DNA from 4 places in the Streptomyces sp. NPDC048590 genome. Region 1 is predicted to be linked to each of the others. Evidence: riboswitches for the same ligand, from Rfam matches in the RefSeq annotation. Region 1 holds a riboswitch; each other region holds the start of a gene.
The links. A riboswitch is a leader RNA that binds a small molecule or an ion and turns the genes downstream of it on or off. The one in region 1 is predicted to bind thiamine pyrophosphate.
Positions count from the first base shown of each region.

Region 2: another riboswitch for thiamine pyrophosphate. It lies ahead of thiC (phosphomethylpyrimidine synthase ThiC); the one in region 1 lies ahead of ACGFNN_RS08750 (thiamine ABC transporter substrate binding subunit).
Region 3: another riboswitch for thiamine pyrophosphate. It lies ahead of thiO (glycine oxidase ThiO); the one in region 1 lies ahead of ACGFNN_RS08750 (thiamine ABC transporter substrate binding subunit).
Region 4: another riboswitch for thiamine pyrophosphate. It lies ahead of ACGFNN_RS06360 (purine-cytosine permease family protein); the one in region 1 lies ahead of ACGFNN_RS08750 (thiamine ABC transporter substrate binding subunit).

Region 1 is NZ_JBICWC010000003.1:108,048-112,184, reverse strand. Features, by position in the region: gene ACGFNN_RS08765 (phosphatidate cytidylyltransferase) at 1-149, shown strand, start outside; gene ACGFNN_RS08760 (hypothetical protein) at 316-843, shown strand; gene rlmN (23S rRNA (adenine(2503)-C(2))-methyltransferase RlmN) at 987-2,093, shown strand; TPP riboswitch at 2,170-2,286, shown strand; gene ACGFNN_RS08750 (thiamine ABC transporter substrate binding subunit) at 2,358-3,449, shown strand; gene ACGFNN_RS08745 (ABC transporter permease) at 3,494-4,137, shown strand, end outside.
Region 2 is NZ_JBICWC010000006.1:66,810-70,946, forward strand. Features, by position in the region: gene thiC (phosphomethylpyrimidine synthase ThiC) at 23-1,852, opposite strand; TPP riboswitch at 1,845-1,986, opposite strand; gene ACGFNN_RS18755 (YibE/F family protein) at 2,058-3,413, shown strand; gene ACGFNN_RS18760 (SsgA family sporulation/cell division regulator) at 3,504-3,941, opposite strand; gene ACGFNN_RS18765 (IclR family transcriptional regulator) at 4,043-4,137, opposite strand, start outside.
Region 3 is NZ_JBICWC010000009.1:356,509-360,645, forward strand. Features, by position in the region: gene ACGFNN_RS26555 (NAD(P)/FAD-dependent oxidoreductase) at 1-1,236, opposite strand; gene ACGFNN_RS26560 (hypothetical protein) at 1,265-1,606, opposite strand; TPP riboswitch at 1,658-1,770, shown strand; gene thiO (glycine oxidase ThiO) at 1,768-2,976, shown strand; gene thiS (sulfur carrier protein ThiS) at 2,973-3,206, shown strand; gene ACGFNN_RS26575 (thiazole synthase) at 3,209-4,003, shown strand; gene pknB (Stk1 family PASTA domain-containing Ser/Thr kinase) at 4,127-4,137, shown strand, end outside.
Region 4 is NZ_JBICWC010000002.1:452,997-457,133, forward strand. Features, by position in the region: gene ACGFNN_RS06350 (TetR/AcrR family transcriptional regulator) at 1-708, shown strand, start outside; gene ACGFNN_RS06355 (maleylpyruvate isomerase family mycothiol-dependent enzyme) at 997-1,743, opposite strand; TPP riboswitch at 2,122-2,215, shown strand; gene ACGFNN_RS06360 (purine-cytosine permease family protein) at 2,207-3,622, shown strand; gene ACGFNN_RS06365 (phosphocholine-specific phospholipase C) at 3,810-4,137, shown strand, end outside.

The DNA.
Region 1 (4,137 bases):
GCGAGTCCATGATCAAGCGGGATCTCGGCATCAAGGACATGGGCACCCTGCTGCCCGGGCACGGCGGAATCATGGACCGGCTCGACTCGCTCCTGCCGAGCGCCCCGGTCGTCTGGCTGCTGCTGGTGCTGTTCGTGGGATCGGGCTGAGTCCACCCGTACGTTGTGGCCGTGGGGGCCGTCGCGCGGAAGCGACGGCCCCCACAGCTGTGTCGCGTGGCACTGCGGGGTGCTCCACCGGGACGGTGAACGGCGCGGCGCGGGGTACCCGGAGAGCGACGGCGTCATCGTGTCGAGTCCCTGGAGGTGGGTGGCCGTGCGCACCCTGAAGGCCGTGCTCGACCGCAGTCTGACCGCACAGGCCATAGTGATCTTCGTCTTGGGCGTCGGGGTCTACGCCCTGATACGGCGCGACACGAGCCCCGTCCTGTGGGTGGTACAGAGCGCTCTCATCACCGCCATGGCCGTCGGAGCCATCGCCGTGCAGCGCCGGAGAGCCGGCCGCGCGGCCGGCACCGACGCGCGTGGGATCGCCGAGCTCAACCGGAAGATACGGCACCGTGACGTGCCCCGGGACCCGCGGGAGCGGGCAGCCATGGGCCGACTGGTCGCCGAGCAGTTGGGCAGGATGGAGCGCGGCGGCCGCTGGCTGCCGTACTGGCTGGGGTGCATGGGCCTGATCGCGGTGGGCCTGCTGGTCCTGGGTATCACCACCGGTTCGCTGGTCTACCCGCTGGTCTTCGCCGTGGGGACGGTGGCGTTCTGCTGCTGGGTGATGTGGATGCGCCGGCGCGCCATGGAACTCCACCGCCACATGCGCGCGGCCCTGGAGGGGCAGGGCTGACAGTCAGCGGGTCCGCCCGTGTGATCCGTCACGGCCCCGGGGCCGTGTCCGGGCCGCAGTGGCGCTCCGCGAGGCCCTGCCGGCCCTCCCCGGCCCCTCGGCGGCCCTGAGTACCACGGCGTGTCTGCCACACTGGAAGAACCATGCCTAAGCCCGGAGAACTCACTTTCGTCGCGCCCCGCGGAGCCAAGCGGCCGCCGCGGCACCTCGCCGACCTCACGCCCGCCGAGCGCAAGGAAGCAGTCGCCGCGACCGGCGAGAAGGGCTTCCGCGCCCAGCAGCTGTCGCAGCACTACTTCACGCGGTACTCGCACGACCCGGCGGAGTGGACCAACATCCCGGCCGCCTCGCGGGAGAAGCTCGCCGAGGCGATGTTCCCCGACCTGATGTCGGTCGTGCGGCACATCAGCTGCGACGACGACACCACGCGTAAGACGCTCTGGAAGATGCACGACGGCACCCTCGTGGAGTCCGTCCTGATGCGGTATCCCGACCGGGTGACCATGTGCATCTCCTCGCAGGCGGGCTGCGGGATGAACTGCCCTTTCTGCGCCACCGGGCAGGCGGGCCTCGACCGCAACCTCTCGACCGCGGAGATCGTGCACCAGATCGTGGACGGCATGCGGGCGCTGCGCGACGGCGAGGTCCCGGGCGGGCCGGCGCGGCTCTCCAACATCGTGTTCATGGGCATGGGCGAGCCGCTGGCCAACTACAACCGCGTGGTCGGGGCGATCCGCCGGCTGACCGACCCGGAACCGGACGGCCTGGGGCTCTCGCAGCGCGGGATCACCGTCTCCACGGTGGGCCTGGTCCCGGCGATGCTGCGCTTCGCCGACGAGGGCTTCAAGTGCCGCCTCGCCGTGTCGCTGCACGCGCCGGACGACGAGCTGCGCGACACCCTCGTCCCCGTGAACACCCGCTGGAAGGTCCGCGAGGTCCTGGACGCGGCGTGGGAGTACGCGGAGAAGTCGGGGCGTCGCATCTCCATCGAGTACGCGCTGATCCGCGACATCAACGACCAGGCCTGGCGTGGCGACCGGCTGGGTCGGCTGCTCAAGGGCAAGCGGGTGCACGTCAACCTCATCCCGCTGAACCCCACCCCGGGCTCGAAGTGGACCGCGTCGCGGCCCGAGGACGAGAAGGCCTTCGTCGAGGCGATCGCCGCCCACGGCGTGCCGGTCACCGTCCGGGACACCCGCGGTCAGGAGATCGACGGAGCCTGCGGGCAGCTCGCCGCGTCCGAGCGCTGAGCCGCCCGGCAGGGGAGCGCCATCCGGCCGGTTCGCCACGATCCGGCCGGTGTAGCCTGGCGCCGTCATCAACTTCATATTCCGACAGGGGAGCGCCACAGCGCTGAGAGTGCGGCACCGAGGACAGGTCGGCCGCAGACCCTCTGAACCTCGCCCAGGTCATTCCGGGTAGGAAGTTCGGACCTTACTCAAGCTGTTGCGCCCTGCCCGCTCGCCGAGCGGGCAGGGCCGCGTCTCTTCCTGGTCACTTCCAGGAGGAATCACATGAACACCACCAGGTACGCGGCGACCGCCGTGGCCGCCGCGCTCGGCGTGACCGTGCTCGCGGGATGTGGCGGATCCGACGACGAGTCGTCCGGTGACACCGGGACCGGCTCGAAGACCGTCACCCTGGTCAGCCACGACTCCTTCAACGCCTCGGACGCGGTCCTGAAGGCGTTCACGAAGGAGACCGGCTACAAGGTCAAGGTGCTCAAGAGCGGTGACGCCGGAGCCGCGCTCAATCAGGAGATCCTGACCAAGGGCTCCCCGCGGGGCGACGTCTTCTTCGGCGTGGACAACACCCTGCTCTCCCGTGCCCTCGACAACGGCCTGTTCACGCCCTACGAGGCCAAGGGCCTCGACCGTGTCGCGGCCGACACCCAGCTCGATGCCGAGAAGCACCGGGTCACACCGGTCGACACCGGTGACATCTGCGTCAACTACGACAAGAAGTACTTCGCCGACAGGAAGCTCGACCCGCCGAAGACCTTCGACGACCTGCTGAAGCCCGCCTACAAGGACCTCCTGGTCACGGAGAACGCCGCGACGTCCTCTCCCGGCCTCGGCTTCCTGCTCGGCACCGTCGCCACCTACGGAGAGACCGGTTACCAGGACTACTGGAAGAAGCTGAAGGCCAACGGCGTCAAGACCGTCGACGGCTGGGAGCAGGCGTACAACGAGGAGTTCTCCGGTTCCGCCGGCGGCAGGAAGGCCAAGGCGGACCGGCCGCTCGTGGTCTCCTACGCCTCCAGCCCGCCCGTCGAGGTGCTGTACGCGGACCCGCGGCCCACCGAGGCCCCGACCGGCGTCGCCACCGGAACCTGCTTCCGGCAGACCGAGTTCGCGGGGCTGCTGGACGGCGCGAGGAACGAGGCGGGAGGCAAGGCCCTGCTGGACTTCCTGATCAGCAAGAAGTTCCAGGAGGACATGCCGCTGAACATGTTCGTGAACCCGGTGGTGAAGGACGCCGAACTGCCCGAGGTCTTCACGAAGTTCGGGGCGACCGTCGACAAGCCTGCGACGGTGGACCCCGAGAAGATCGCCAAGAACCGTGAGCAGTGGGTCCAGTCGTGGTCCTCGCTCGTCGTGAAGTAGCCGCGCGGCCCTCCGTGCGGGGAAGCGCGGTGCGGTTCGGCCTGATGGCCGTGCCCGTGCTGTTCTTCGCCCTGTTCTTCGCCTACCCGGTCGTCGCGATCGTCGGCCGGGGGCTGAGGACGGGGGGCCAGTGGCAGTTCGGCCGGATCGGCACGGTGCTGAGCCGGCCGGACATCCTGGACGTCCTCTGGTTCACCACCTGGCAGGCGGTCGCCTCGACCGCGCTCACCCTCCTCGTCGCGCTGCCCGGCGCCTATGTCTTCGCACGCCTGCGGTTCCCGGGCAAACAGCTGCTGCGGGCCGTGGTGACCGTGCCGTTCGTACTGCCGACCGTGGTCGTCGGCACCGCGTTCCTGGCGCTGCTGGGGCGAGGAGGCTTCCTCGACGAGCTGTGGGGGGTCCGGCTCGACACCACGGTGTGGGCGATCCTCCTCGCCCACGTGTTCTTCAACTACGCGGTCGTCGTACGGACCGTCGGCGGACTCTGGTCGCAGCTGGACCCGCGCCAGGAGGAGGCCGCCCGGGTGCTCGGGGCGGGCCGGTTCGCCGCCTGGCGGCGGGTGACCCTCCCCGCGCTCGGCCCGGCCGTGGCCGCCGCCGCGCTGATGGTCTTCCTCTTCACCTTCACCTCCTTCGGGGTCGTCCAGATCCTCGGCGGCCCGGCCTACTCCACCCTGGAGGTGGAGAT
Region 2 (4,137 bases), on a different contig from region 1:
CCTGCCGGAACGCCGGATGTGGTCAGTCCGCGATCGGCAAATAGACCCGGTTGCCCGCCGCGGCGAACTCCCTCGACTTCTCAGCCATTCCCGCCTCGATCTCGGCCTGCTCGTCCCCGTGTTCCCGCCTGATGTCGTGCGAGATCTTCATCGAGCAGAACTTCGGCCCGCACATCGAGCAGAAGTGCGCCGTCTTGGCGGGCTCCGCCGGCAGGGTCTCGTCGTGGAACTCCCGGGCGGTGTCCGGATCGAGCGCCAGGTTGAACTGGTCCTCCCAGCGGAACTCGAACCGGGCGTCGGACAGGGCGTCGTCCCATTCCTGCGCCCCCGGATGCCCCTTGGCGAGGTCTGCCGCATGCGCGGCGATCTTGTACGTGATGACACCGGTCTTCACGTCGTCGCGGTTCGGGAGCCCGAGGTGCTCCTTCGGCGTGACGTAGCAGAGCATCGCCGTACCCCACCACGCGATCATGGCCGCGCCGATCCCGGACGTGATGTGGTCGTACGCGGGAGCGACGTCGGTGGTCAGCGGACCCAGTGTGTAGAACGGCGCCTCCTCGCAGATCTCCTGCTGGAGGTCGATGTTCTCCTTGATCTTGTGCATCGGGACGTGCCCCGGGCCCTCGATCATCGTCTGGACACCGAACCGCTTGGCCACGGAGTTCAGTTCACCGAGCGTACGGAGTTCGGCGAACTGCGCCTCGTCGTTGGCGTCGGCGATCGAGCCGGGGCGCAGGCCGTCGCCAAGCGAGTACGTCACGTCGTAGGCGGCGAGGATCTCGCAGAGCTCATCGAAGTGCTCGTAGAGGAAGGACTCCTTGTGGTGCGCCAGGCACCAGGCCGCCATGATGGAGCCGCCACGGGAGACGATGCCGGTCTTGCGGCGGGCCGTGAGCGGGACGTACGGCAGCCGGACCCCGGCGTGCACCGTCATGTAGTCGACGCCCTGCTCGGCCTGCTCGATGACCGTGTCCTTGTAGATCTCCCAGGTCAGCTCCTCCGCCCGGCCGTCGACCTTCTCCAGGGCCTGGTAGAGGGGGACGGTGCCGATCGGCACGGGAGAGTTGCGCAGTACCCATTCGCGGGTGGTGTGGATGTTCCGCCCGGTGGACAGGTCCATGACCGTGTCGGCGCCCCACTTGGTCGCCCAGGTCATCTTGTCCACCTCCTCCTCGATGGACGAGGTGACCGCGGAGTTCCCGATGTTGGCGTTGACCTTCACCAGGAATCGCTTCCCGATGATCATCGGCTCGATCTCGGGGTGGTTGACGTTGGCGGGCAGGACGGCGCGCCCCGCGGCGATCTCCTCCCGCACGACCGCGGGCTCCACACTCTCCCGGATCGCGACGTACTCCATCTCCGGGGTGATCTCCCCCCGCCGCGCGTAGGCGAGTTGTGTGACGGGCCGGCCGTCGCGGCTCCTGCGCGGCTGCCGGGGACGGCCCGGGAAGACCGCGTCGAGGTTGCGCAGACCGCCGCGGGGAGACGTGTGCTTGACTCCGTCGTCCTCGGGACGGGCGGGGCGGCCCGCGTACTCCTCGGTGTCCCCGCGGGCGATGATCCAGTTCTCCCGGAGCGGGGCCAGTCCGCGGCGTACGTCGGTGTCGGTGGTGGGGTCGGTGTACGGCCCGGACGTGTCGTAGAGCGTCACGTCCTTGCCGTTGGTGAGGTGCACCTGACGGACCGGCACCCGGAGGTCAGGGCGTGAGCCCTGGACGTAACCCTTGTGCCAGCCGATGGACTTCCCGGCCCCGTCGCTCCCGGTGTCCACGGAGCCGACCGTGCTCTCCGTGTCCGCCGTGAGCGGTGCGTTCCGCTTCGAGGCAGGCGTGCGTGCGTCCGCTGTGGTCATGAGACCTTCTCCCTACGCCGGCATTACCCGGTAACAGGTTCGGCGGTCGGCGCAGCTTTCCCGTAGCCCCCGTAGGGATGTACGAAGGTCAGCGCCCTCTCAGCCCGGTGCTCCGAGCTCCCGCGTGTACAGATGTGGCTCCACGCTAACCCCCTTCGTGGCGTGGAGACCAGAGGGCCTCCACGGTTCTTGGGATGATCGGCGGGTGACGTCCCCCGGAAACACCCCCGAGCCGCACGGCCACGCATCAGGCAGCACGCAGAGCCATGCACATGCCCATTCCCACACCCACGGCCCTGCGGCGCCCGTGTCGAAACACCTGCGCAAGGTGATCGCCGCCGTGCTGATCCCCTTCGCCGCTGCGGTTCTGGTCGGTCTGGTGGCGTTCTGGCCCGGCGGCGCCCCTCCGCACGAGCGCACGGGCGTCGGTTTCGACCGGCAGACCCAGGACGGCCGGGTGACGAAGGTCGTGCAGGTGGACTGCGCGGACGTCAACGCCTCGCAGGTGCCTGCCACCGGCGACACCTCCACCCCGTCCGGAAGAGAGGCGGTGAACGAGCAGGAGGGACAGTGCAAGAAGGCCACCGTCGAGGTGACGTCCGGCGACGACAAGGGCCGTACCTTCGTCGAGGTCATCCAGCCCGATGCCCCCCGCCAGCTGCACGAGGGGCAGGGAGTGGTGGTCGCCTACGCGCCCGACGCGCCCCGCGACCTGCAGTACTCGGTGACGGATGTGGACCGCAGCCTCCCGATGGCACTGCTCGCCGGGATCTTCGCGGTCTCCGTCGTGGTGGTGGGCAGGATGCGGGGTCTGATGGCGCTGATCGCGCTCGCCGTGTCCTTCATGGTGCTGACCCTCTTCATCCTGCCCGCGATTCTGCAGGGCTCGAATCCGCTGGTCGTCGCGGTGATCGGGGCGAGCGCCATCATGCTCATCGCTCTGTACACCTGCCACGGGCTGACGGCCCGTACCTCCGTGGCCGTGGTCGGGACACTCATCTCACTGCTGCTGATCGGCCTGTTGGGCTCCCTGTTCATCGGGTGGGCGAGCCTCACCGGCAACACGGATGACAACACCGGCCTGATCCACGGGCTTTATCCCGACATCGACATGAGCGGACTCCTGCTGGCCGGTGTGATCATCGGATCTCTCGGTGTGCTGGACGATGTCACGGTCACCCAGACCTCCGCCGTATGGGAACTCCACCAGGCCGACCCGACGATGGGGGCGCGCCGGCTCTACCGCGCGGGCATCCGGATCGGGCGCGACCACATCGCCTCGGTCGTGAACACGCTCGTGCTCGCCTACGCGGGCGCTGCGCTTCCCCTGCTGCTGCTCTTCTCCATCGCCCAGAGCAGTGTGGGCACGGTGGCCAACAGCGAACTGGTCGCAGAGGAGATCGTACGGACCCTGGTCGGGTCGATCGGGCTGGTCGCCTCGGTACCGGTGACGACGGCGCTCGCGGCCCTGGTGGTCTCCGCGGACCGCTCGGGGCCCGGTGCGGAAGCCGGAACTCCCGCACCCGCGCGGACCGGGCGAGGCCGACGCCGCAAGGCGTGAGACAGGGCCTCGTACGCGTGGCCGTGAGCCGGCACACCCGGATCTCGGCCATGAAGCGGCGGCGTTCCGTGTTCGGCCGGCCCTTCTTCCTCAGCCGGCGTTCTGTTCCTTGGCGAGGATGCGGCCCAGCGCCTCTTCGAGACTGCCGTCGAAGTCACCCAGCGTGTGCTCCTGCCCCAGTGGCACCAGCTTGTCCGTCCTGTCGAGGAAGGCCACGAGCGGTGCCGTACCGGCCCTGAACAGTGCGCGGTCCGCACCGACCTGAAGACGGATGTGCACATCGGACAGCCCTTCGGGCTCGGTCGGACCGATGTGCACATCACCGTCACCGCTGGGGCTGTTGAGACCGTCGAGCAGCAGCTCACGGCCGAATGCCCAGGTGACGGGGGCGTCACCGGGCAGGTGGAAGGTCATCCGGATCGCATAAGGATCACTGACCTCGTACCGGAGCTCCACCGGAATACGGAAGGAGAGCTCCTCGGAGACGAGGAAGCTCATCATGACCTCTGCCTGAACCGACTCGCGCATCGTTCAACCCCGCAGTAGATGAAACTGGCCAGGAATGATCCCCCATGGCCCTATTGACGCCATCGTGGTGCACGCGATAGCAGATCACAAGGAGTGATTTTTCAGATACTGATAGAGAACACGAACGAGCGCAAGAGAGTGGTTACTTCGCAGCGTAGTTGTTCGACTGCGGGGAGCAACCGTTCCTCTTGGTGGA
Region 3 (4,137 bases), on a different contig from region 1:
CTACCCCTGGAGCACCGTGGATTTCAGCGGTACGGAGGAGTCGGCGGCCCGCGCCGGGTCGATCCGCGCTCCCGCTTCGATCAGCTTGCGTCCCTGGGCCAGGTCGCGTGGCCGGCTGACGGCCAGCAGTGCCACCAGGACACCCTGGCGCAGCCAGCACACGGTCCAGGACGGGTCGGCCGGATCGCCGCGCCACAGCAGGGTGTCGGCGGCGGCGTGATGTCCGGCGTACTGCACGAACCGCCCGAACTGCTCGGACCAGAAGTACGGCACCGGGTCGTACGTCCTGGCCACCCCGTCCGCCAGGGCGGCGGCGACCGCGCCGGGGCCCTGCAGGGCGTTGTCCCAGTGGTGGACCAGCAGCCGCTCCCCGTAGCGGGCCGAGGGGAAGGAGGCGCAGTCGCCGACCGCGTGGACGTCGGGGAGCGAGGTGCGCAGGGAGGCGTCCGCGGTGACCGAGCCGTCGGCGCCGAGCGCGATGCCCGAACCGGCGAGCCATCCGGTGGCGGGCCGGGCGCCGATGCCCACGACGACCGCGCCGGCGGGGACGGTCCGGCCGTCGGCCAGGTGCACGGCGTCCTGTTCGACGCGGGCGACACGCGCCCCGGTGAGGAGCACGGCCCCGCTCTCGGCGTACCAGCCGGCCATCGGGGCGGCCACCTCGGCGGGCATCGTGCCGGCGAGGGGCCGGTCGGCGGCCTCGACCACCGTCACCGCGCAGCCCGCGGCGCGCGCCGCCGTGGTGAACTCTGCACCGATCCACCCGGCCCCCACGACGACGATGTCGTGCTGCCGCTCCAGGACGGGGCGCAGCCGGGCCGCGTCGTCGACGGTGCGCAGCAGGTGGACACCCGGCACGCCTTCGGAACCGGGGAGCGCGACGGGCTCGGCGCCGGTGGCGAGGACCAGCGCGTCGTAGCGGACGGGGCCCTGGAGGGTGTCCAGTTCGTGCGCGTCGGCCCGCAGCCCCGTCACGTCGAGCCCCAGTCGCAGGGTGACGTCCAGGGCCTCGAAATCGACGTCGAAGGCGGAGTCCTCGGCCTTCCCGAGCAGGACCGCCTTGGAGAGGGGCGGCCTGTCGTAGGGCTGGTGCGGCTCGGCGCCGATCAGGGTGACCGGGCCGGCGAAGCCCCGTTCGCGCAGGGCGACGGCCGTCTGCACACCGGCCATGCCGGCGCCCACGATCACCACGCCGTGCGGCCCGTCCACCGCCGTACCCTCTGTCTGCTGGCTCACCTGTCCACCCTAGTCATGTGACGTTCCGTCAGTCGGCGAGTTCTTCGACCACGCTTGTGCCGCTCCCGGCCTGCGACTCCCATTCCCACGTCTCGTCCAGGCGGACCCGCCCGTCGGGGAGGTCCGTGACGGCGGAGACGCAGTGCCCGCCCGACGTCGTGCCGTCCCGCTTCAACTGGACGTAGCGGAAGTCGAGACGGTCCGCCTCCCTGGTGCCGACGAGGTGGCCGCGGACCACGTCGCCGCCCGCGTACTCGGCCCAGATCCGGCCCTCCTCCTCGTGGTACGTGAAGCGGGTGCCGGTGCCGACCTGGCCGGGGGCCTGGTCGGCGACCGGTGCGAGGACGAGTCCGTCGAGCGAACGGGCCATGGGGGCGGCTCCCTTACGGGCCGGGGCGGGCGGGGTCTAGGCTGGCCACCGTAAGACACTCGCGGGAGTCCGGACGCACCGGGCTGAGAGGGAGGCTGGACGGCCTCCGACCGTACGAACCTGATCCGGGTCATGCCGGCGAAGGGAGGGGCTGGACGCCCATGCGTATCTCCGCGGACACCTCCGACGTCCTGGTCGTGGGGGGCGGCATCATCGGTCTGGTGACCGCGTGGCGGTCCGCCCAGCGCGGCCTGTCCACGACCGTGGCCGACCCGGATCCGGGCGGCGGGGCCGCCATGGTCGCGGCCGGGATGCTCGCCGCCGTCACCGAGCTCCACTACGGCGAACAGATGCTGCTCGGCCTCAACCTGGCCTCGGCGGAGCGCTATCCGGCGTTCGTGGCCGAGCTGGAGGAGGCGAGCGGACAGGGGACCGGCTTCCGCGCCTGCGGGACCCTGGCGGTCGCGCTGGACGCGGACGACCGCGCACACCTGCGGGAGCTGCACGCGTTGCAGCTGCGTTCGGGGCTGGAGTCCGAGTGGCTCACCGGCCGCGAGTGCCGCCGTCTGGAACCGATGCTCGCCCCCGGCGTGCGCGGCGGACTGCGGGTCGACGGCGACCACCAGGTGGATCCCAGGCGACTGGCCTCGGCGCTGGTCACGGCGTGTGAGCGCGCGGGGGTGGTCTTCCGCCGGGCCTGGGCCGAGCGGCTCTCCGTCACGGGCGGCCGGGCGGCCGGGGTCGTTCTGACGGACGGTACGGAGCTGTCCGCGGGGCAGGTGGTGCTCGCCGGGGGCAGCCTCAGCGGGCGTCTCGGCGGGGTGCCCGAAGCGGTCCTGCCGCCGGTGCGGCCGGTGAAGGGCCAGGTGCTCCGGCTGCGGGTGCCGCCCGCGTACGCCCCCTTCCTGAGCAGGACCGTGCGGGCCGTCGTACGCGGGAGCCAGGTCTACCTGGTGCCGCGCGCGGACGGTGAGCTGGTGGTGGGAGCGACCAGCGAGGAGATGGGCTGGGACACCACCGTCACCGCGGGCGGTGTCTACGAGCTGCTGCGCGACGCGCACGAGCTGGTGCCCGGGATCACCGAGCTTCCGCTGACCGAGACCCGTGCGGGCCTCCGGCCCTCCTCGCCGGACAACGCGCCCCTGCTGGGCCCCACGGCGCTTCCCGGTCTGCACCTCGCCACCGGGCACCACCGCAACGGGGTGCTCCTCACCCCGGTCACCGGCGACGTGATGGCCCAGGTGCTGACCACCGGCGAGCCGCCCGAGGTGGGCCGTCCGTTCACGCCGTCCCGCTTCGCCCCGGCCGCCGGATCCCCCGAGCCCTCGCACTCCCCCGCCGTCACCACCCCGCAGGAGCAGCACGCATGACACAGCCCGTACCTCCCTCCGCCGACCTCGTGCAGGTGTCCGTCAACGGGGACCGGCGCTCGTTCCCCGCCGGTACCGCGCTGGACACCCTCGTCGCGGCGTTGACCTCGGCGCCGTCCGGGGTCGCCGCCGCGGTGAACGAGGCCGTCGTGCCACGCGGCCGGTGGTCGTCCACCGCGCTCGCCGACGGCGACCGCGTCGAAGTCCTCACCGCCGTCCAGGGAGGCTGACGGTGTCCGACGACCTCTTCTCGCTGGGCTCCGCGACCTTTTCGTCCCGGCTGATCATGGGGACCGGCGGGGCGCCCAGCCTCGACGTGCTGGAACGCTCCCTGATCGCCTCCGGCACCGAGCTGACCACCGTGGCGATGCGCAGGCTGGACCCGACCGTGCAGGGTTCGGTGCTCTCCGTGCTCGAACGCCTGTCCATCCAGGTTCTGCCGAACACCGCGGGCTGCTTCACCGCCGGGGAGGCCGTGCTGACGGCCAGGCTGGCCCGCGAGGCTCTGGGCACCGACTGGATCAAGCTGGAGGTGGTGGCGGACGAGCGGACCCTGCTGCCCGACCCGGTCGAGCTGCTGGACGCCGCGGAGATCCTCGTCGACGACGGGTTCACGGTCCTGCCGTACACCAACGACGACCCGGTCCTGGCCCGCAAGCTCCAGGACGTGGGATGCGCGGCGATCATGCCCCTGGGCTCCCCGATCGGCTCCGGCCTCGGTATCCGTAACCCCCACAACTTCCAGCTGATCACCGAGCGGGCCGAGGTCCCGGTGATCCTGGACGCGGGAGCCGGGACCGCGTCGGACGCGGCGCTGGCCATGGAGCTGGGCTGCTCCGCCGTGATGCTCGCCTCGGCGGTCACCCGCGCCCAGGAGCCGGAACTGATGGCGGCGGCGATGCGCCACGCGGTGGACGCCGGACGGCTCGCGTACCGGGCGGGGCGGATACCGCGCCGCCATTTCGCCGAGGCGTCCTCGCCGGCCGAGGGCAGGGCGGTGCTGGACCCCGAGCGTCCGGCGTTCTGACCCGGCGGAAGCCGTCCTTCCCGGTCACAGCACGTGCATACCTCTGTCACGGCTCGGCACCGGAGGGCCCCGGGGACTTCCCGTGGCACTCGGGCTGTCCGTGACAGCTCGTAGACTCGCCCCGTGGACACGAC
Region 4 (4,137 bases), on a different contig from region 1:
CGTGCCCGCATCGAAGTGACCGCGGCGATCAAGGACGAGGCCAGGAAGCAGCTCGCGGCGGACGGCGCCGCGAAGCTCTCCCTGCGCGCGGTCGCCCGGGAGCTGGGCATGGTGTCCTCCGCGCTCTATCGGTACTTCCCGAGCCGCGACGAGCTGCTGACCGCTCTCATCGTCGACGCCTACGACGCGATCGGCGAGGCCGCGGAGTCGGCCCGCGCCGGGCGCGCCGTACCCGTGGATTCCCCTGCCGCCCGCTGGACCGAGGTTGCCTGCGCCGTACGGAGCTGGGCGCTCGGGCACCCGCACGAGTACGCGCTCATCTACGGCTCGCCTGTACCCGGGTACACAGCCCCGCAGGACACCGTCGGTCCCGCGTCCCGTGTGGGTCAGGTCCTCATCGGACTTCTGCGTGACGCACACCATGACCGGGGTCTCGCGCTGCCACCGCTCGACGGCGCCCTGCGGCCGGAGGCCACGCGTATGGCCGCCGATCTCGCCCCCGACCTGCCGCCCGAGGTCGTGGCCGCCCTGGTGTCGGCCTGGGCTCAGCTCTTCGGGCTGATCTCCTTCGAGCTGTTCGGTCAGTTCAACCGGGTCGTCGAGGAGCGGGAGTTGCTCTTTCGCCATGCCGCCCGTGAACTCGGCCGGTCGGTGGGCCTGCTGCCGTCGGACGGGTCCCCCTCGGGAACGGGTGCCACGAGTACCTGAGAGCGCGCGGACGGCGAATGCCCGGGGAGCAGTCACCCGCGGAGGCCTCTGCGGCAACCGGCAACCCCACCCGCGGAGACGACCTGTGTGTGCCGACCGGACGCGGTGAACGCCGCATCGGGCACCCGCCGGCGCTTCGGCCGGTGCGCGTTTCCCGTCGTCTCCGTATGCCGAGCGGGCCCGGCGTACGGAGACGACGGGCGAGGAGGCCGGGACACGCTCCGTACGCGCACCGAGCACGTACGCGCAACCGCCCGGAACCCCTCCTCGGTGCGGGCCTGACCGGGATCAGACGACGGCCGAGTGGCTCTCCCAGAGCGCGGCGAGTCCGGGGTCTCCGGAGATGCTCACGGACGAGAGCGGCCGACGGTTCCAGAGCGCCAGGTAGAGATCCTCCGCCGTACCGCTCAGCGTGCAGTCGGCCGGGGTGGTCTCGCCGTCCGCTCCGCGGACCGTGCGCGGAGGGCCGTCCGACAAGGCCACGGTCCACACGGTTTCCGTGTCGACGGCCCGGACCCGGAGGGTGCGGGGTGCGGCCGTGCGCACCCGGCTCTTGGCGCGGGCGTGGAAACCGGTCAGCAACTCGTCGATGCCGTCCGCCGCATGGGCGGGTGACACGGCCGTCGGGCGGCCTCCCCTGGCCGACTCGGCGTCCACCCTGTGGATCCTCGTCTCGTGGGCCTGACGGCGGGTCCAGAAGGCGAGGGGTGACGGAGCCGGAAGGAAGGCCCAGCAGTCGAGGGAGGCCGGCGCGGCGCCGAGGGTCTCGACCAGCGCGAGATGACCCTCGGCGAAGTGGTCGAGCAGTGCCTCACCGTCCAGGTCGGGCTCAGGGCCCATCGGGCGGGGGGTCCGATGGGCCTCGGCGACGAACGCGGTCGCCCAGCGATGCACCACGCAGGTGTGCCGCACGAGATCGCGGACGAGCCAGCCGGGGCACGTCGGGACGGTGGCCGCGAGCCCGGCTTCACGGGCGGCGGAAGCGAGCGCTGCGCCTTCCGCGATCAGGGCGGTCAGGTGCTCCTGGGTATCCACGCGGGCGATTGTGCCAGAGCGGGATCACCGGATTCCAGGGTGAGTTGGACGGCTCCGTCCGGGGTGCGCGGCAGCCGGGCGAGCCCCTCCCCGGCCCGGCACGCGGCCCCGCCGGACCGACCACACCGCGACCTGACCGGTCCCGGTCCCCCCGGTCCGGGGCCCAACCACCGGCAAGGAAGCGGCCGGTGCTCCCCTTCGTCTGCCGGCCCGCCCGCCCGACCGGCGCCCCCCGGACTCCCCTGCGCCCGCCCGACCGGGCCCCTGTCTCCCGCCCGCCCACCCGCCGGCCCGGTCTCCCGCTCAGAGATCTTCCTCGCCACATTCCGGCCACCCCGCCGACCGAGGCCGGAAGGCCTTCCGGCTATCCTGACCGGCGAACCGGACACGGGGTGCCCCACGAGGGGCTGAGAACACACCCGTCGAACCTGAACCAGCTAGCACTGGCGGAGGGATGTCTTCCATGGCCTTGCCGTACGCGCAGAACGACCCTGCGACCCCGGAGCGGGAAGCTCCGTACTCGCGGACCGCCTTCGGCGGCCGCATGCCCGCCGCCCCCGGTGATCTGCGGATCGAGACGCACGGGATAGCCCCCGTCCCCGCGGACCGGCGGTACGGCCGACCCGGTCGGCTCTTCACCGTCTGGTTCGCCCCCAACCTGACCATGACCGGGGTCTTCACCGGAACCGTAGGCGTCGCACTGGGCCTGGACTTCACCACCGCGCTCGTCGCGGTCGTCCTCGGAACCCTCGTCGGGGCGGCGCCCACGGCTTACCTCGGAACCTGGGGAAGCCGCACCGGAGTCGGTCAACTGCCGCTTGCACGGCTGGCGTTCGGCCCCGGAGTCGTGCTGCCCGGAGCGTTGCAGTGGCTGTCCTCGATCGCTTGGGACGCCCTGATCGGCCTGTTCGGCGGCGACGCGCTGGCCCAACTGTGCGGCTGGCCGTTCTGGCTGGGAGTCCTGGTCGTGATGGCCGCTCAGGGCGCTCTCGGAGTGCTGGGGTACGAGGCGATCCACCGGCTCCAGACGGTGATGACGTTCGCCCTCGCCCTCGCCTTCGCCGTGCTGGCGGTCAAGCTGACGGACGGTGTCCACCCCGCCGCCTCCGGTGCCGCGCACGGCGCCGACCGGGCGGGCGCATTCGTCCTGACGTTCACGATCGCGCTGAGCCTGTCGCTGTCGTGGGCTCCGTACGCGAGCGACTTCAGCCGCTACCTGCCTGCCGGTACCTCCCGGCCGCGCATGTTCTGGTACACGCTGCTGGGCATCAGCGTCTCCTTCGTGGCCGTCCAGACGCTCGGCCTGTGGGGTGCTTCCGTCTTCACCGATCAGACGGCGCGGGGGATCGACACCCTTCTTGGCGGCGGCGCCCTCGGGGCGTTCGGCCTGCTCGCCGTGGTGCTCGCCGCCCTGTGCAGCAACGCCATGAACGACTACAGCGGTTCCCTCGCGCTGCAGACGATCGGGGTGCGCCTGCCGCGCCCCGTCGGCGCCGCCCTCGCCGCGGCGCTCGGGTTCCCGCTGGTGCTGTGGATGCACGCGGCCGACACCACGGCCCGGTTCCAGAACGTGCTGCTCCTGGTCGGCTACTGGATCCCCGGCTTCGTCGCCGTCGTGGCGGTCGACTGGGCGGCGAGGGCCAGAGCCCGTCGGGGAGCCCCGATCGACCTCGCCGCCGAGAGCGCACGCGAGCGGCCATGGTGGCCGGCGCTCGTCGCCTTCGTCGCCGCCTTCGCCGTGGCCGTGCCGTTCATGAGCACCGGCCTGTACGTCGGCCCGGTGGCGGAGGCCCTGCACGGCGCGGACCTCGCCTACGGCGTGGCCTTCCTGACGGCTCTGGTGCTCTACGCCCCGCTGCGGCTGCGGCGGCGCCCCTGACCGGCGGCCGGTCGCCACGCCGGGGCACCGGTCACCCGGGCCGCGGGCGCCGACCGGCTGCCGTCTCCGGTCGCTTCCGTTCTCCGCGTGTACGGCCGGGTTTCATGAATCCGCTTCCACCGGGCCTCCGAAGAGCGCTGTCCTTGGGATGATTCCGCTGTCCCCCCACGCCCAGGAGGCCTCTCCCATGACAGAACTCGACCGTCGCAGGTTCCTGCGGATCGCCGGAGGGACCGCGGCCCTCACGATGCTGAACGAGAGCATCGCGAGGGCCGCCGCTATTCCCGCGCGGGGCACCACCGGCACGATCCAGGACATCGAGCATGTCGTCGTGCTGATGCAGGAGAACCGTTCCTTCGACCACTACTTCGGCGCGATGAAGGGGGTGCGGGGCTTCGGGGACCCGAGGCCCGTGCTCCAGGACAACGGCAGGTCCGTCTTCCACCAGTCCGACGGGACGAAGGACGTACTGCCCTTCAACCCGCAGGTGGACGACCTCGGGATGCAGTTCCTCG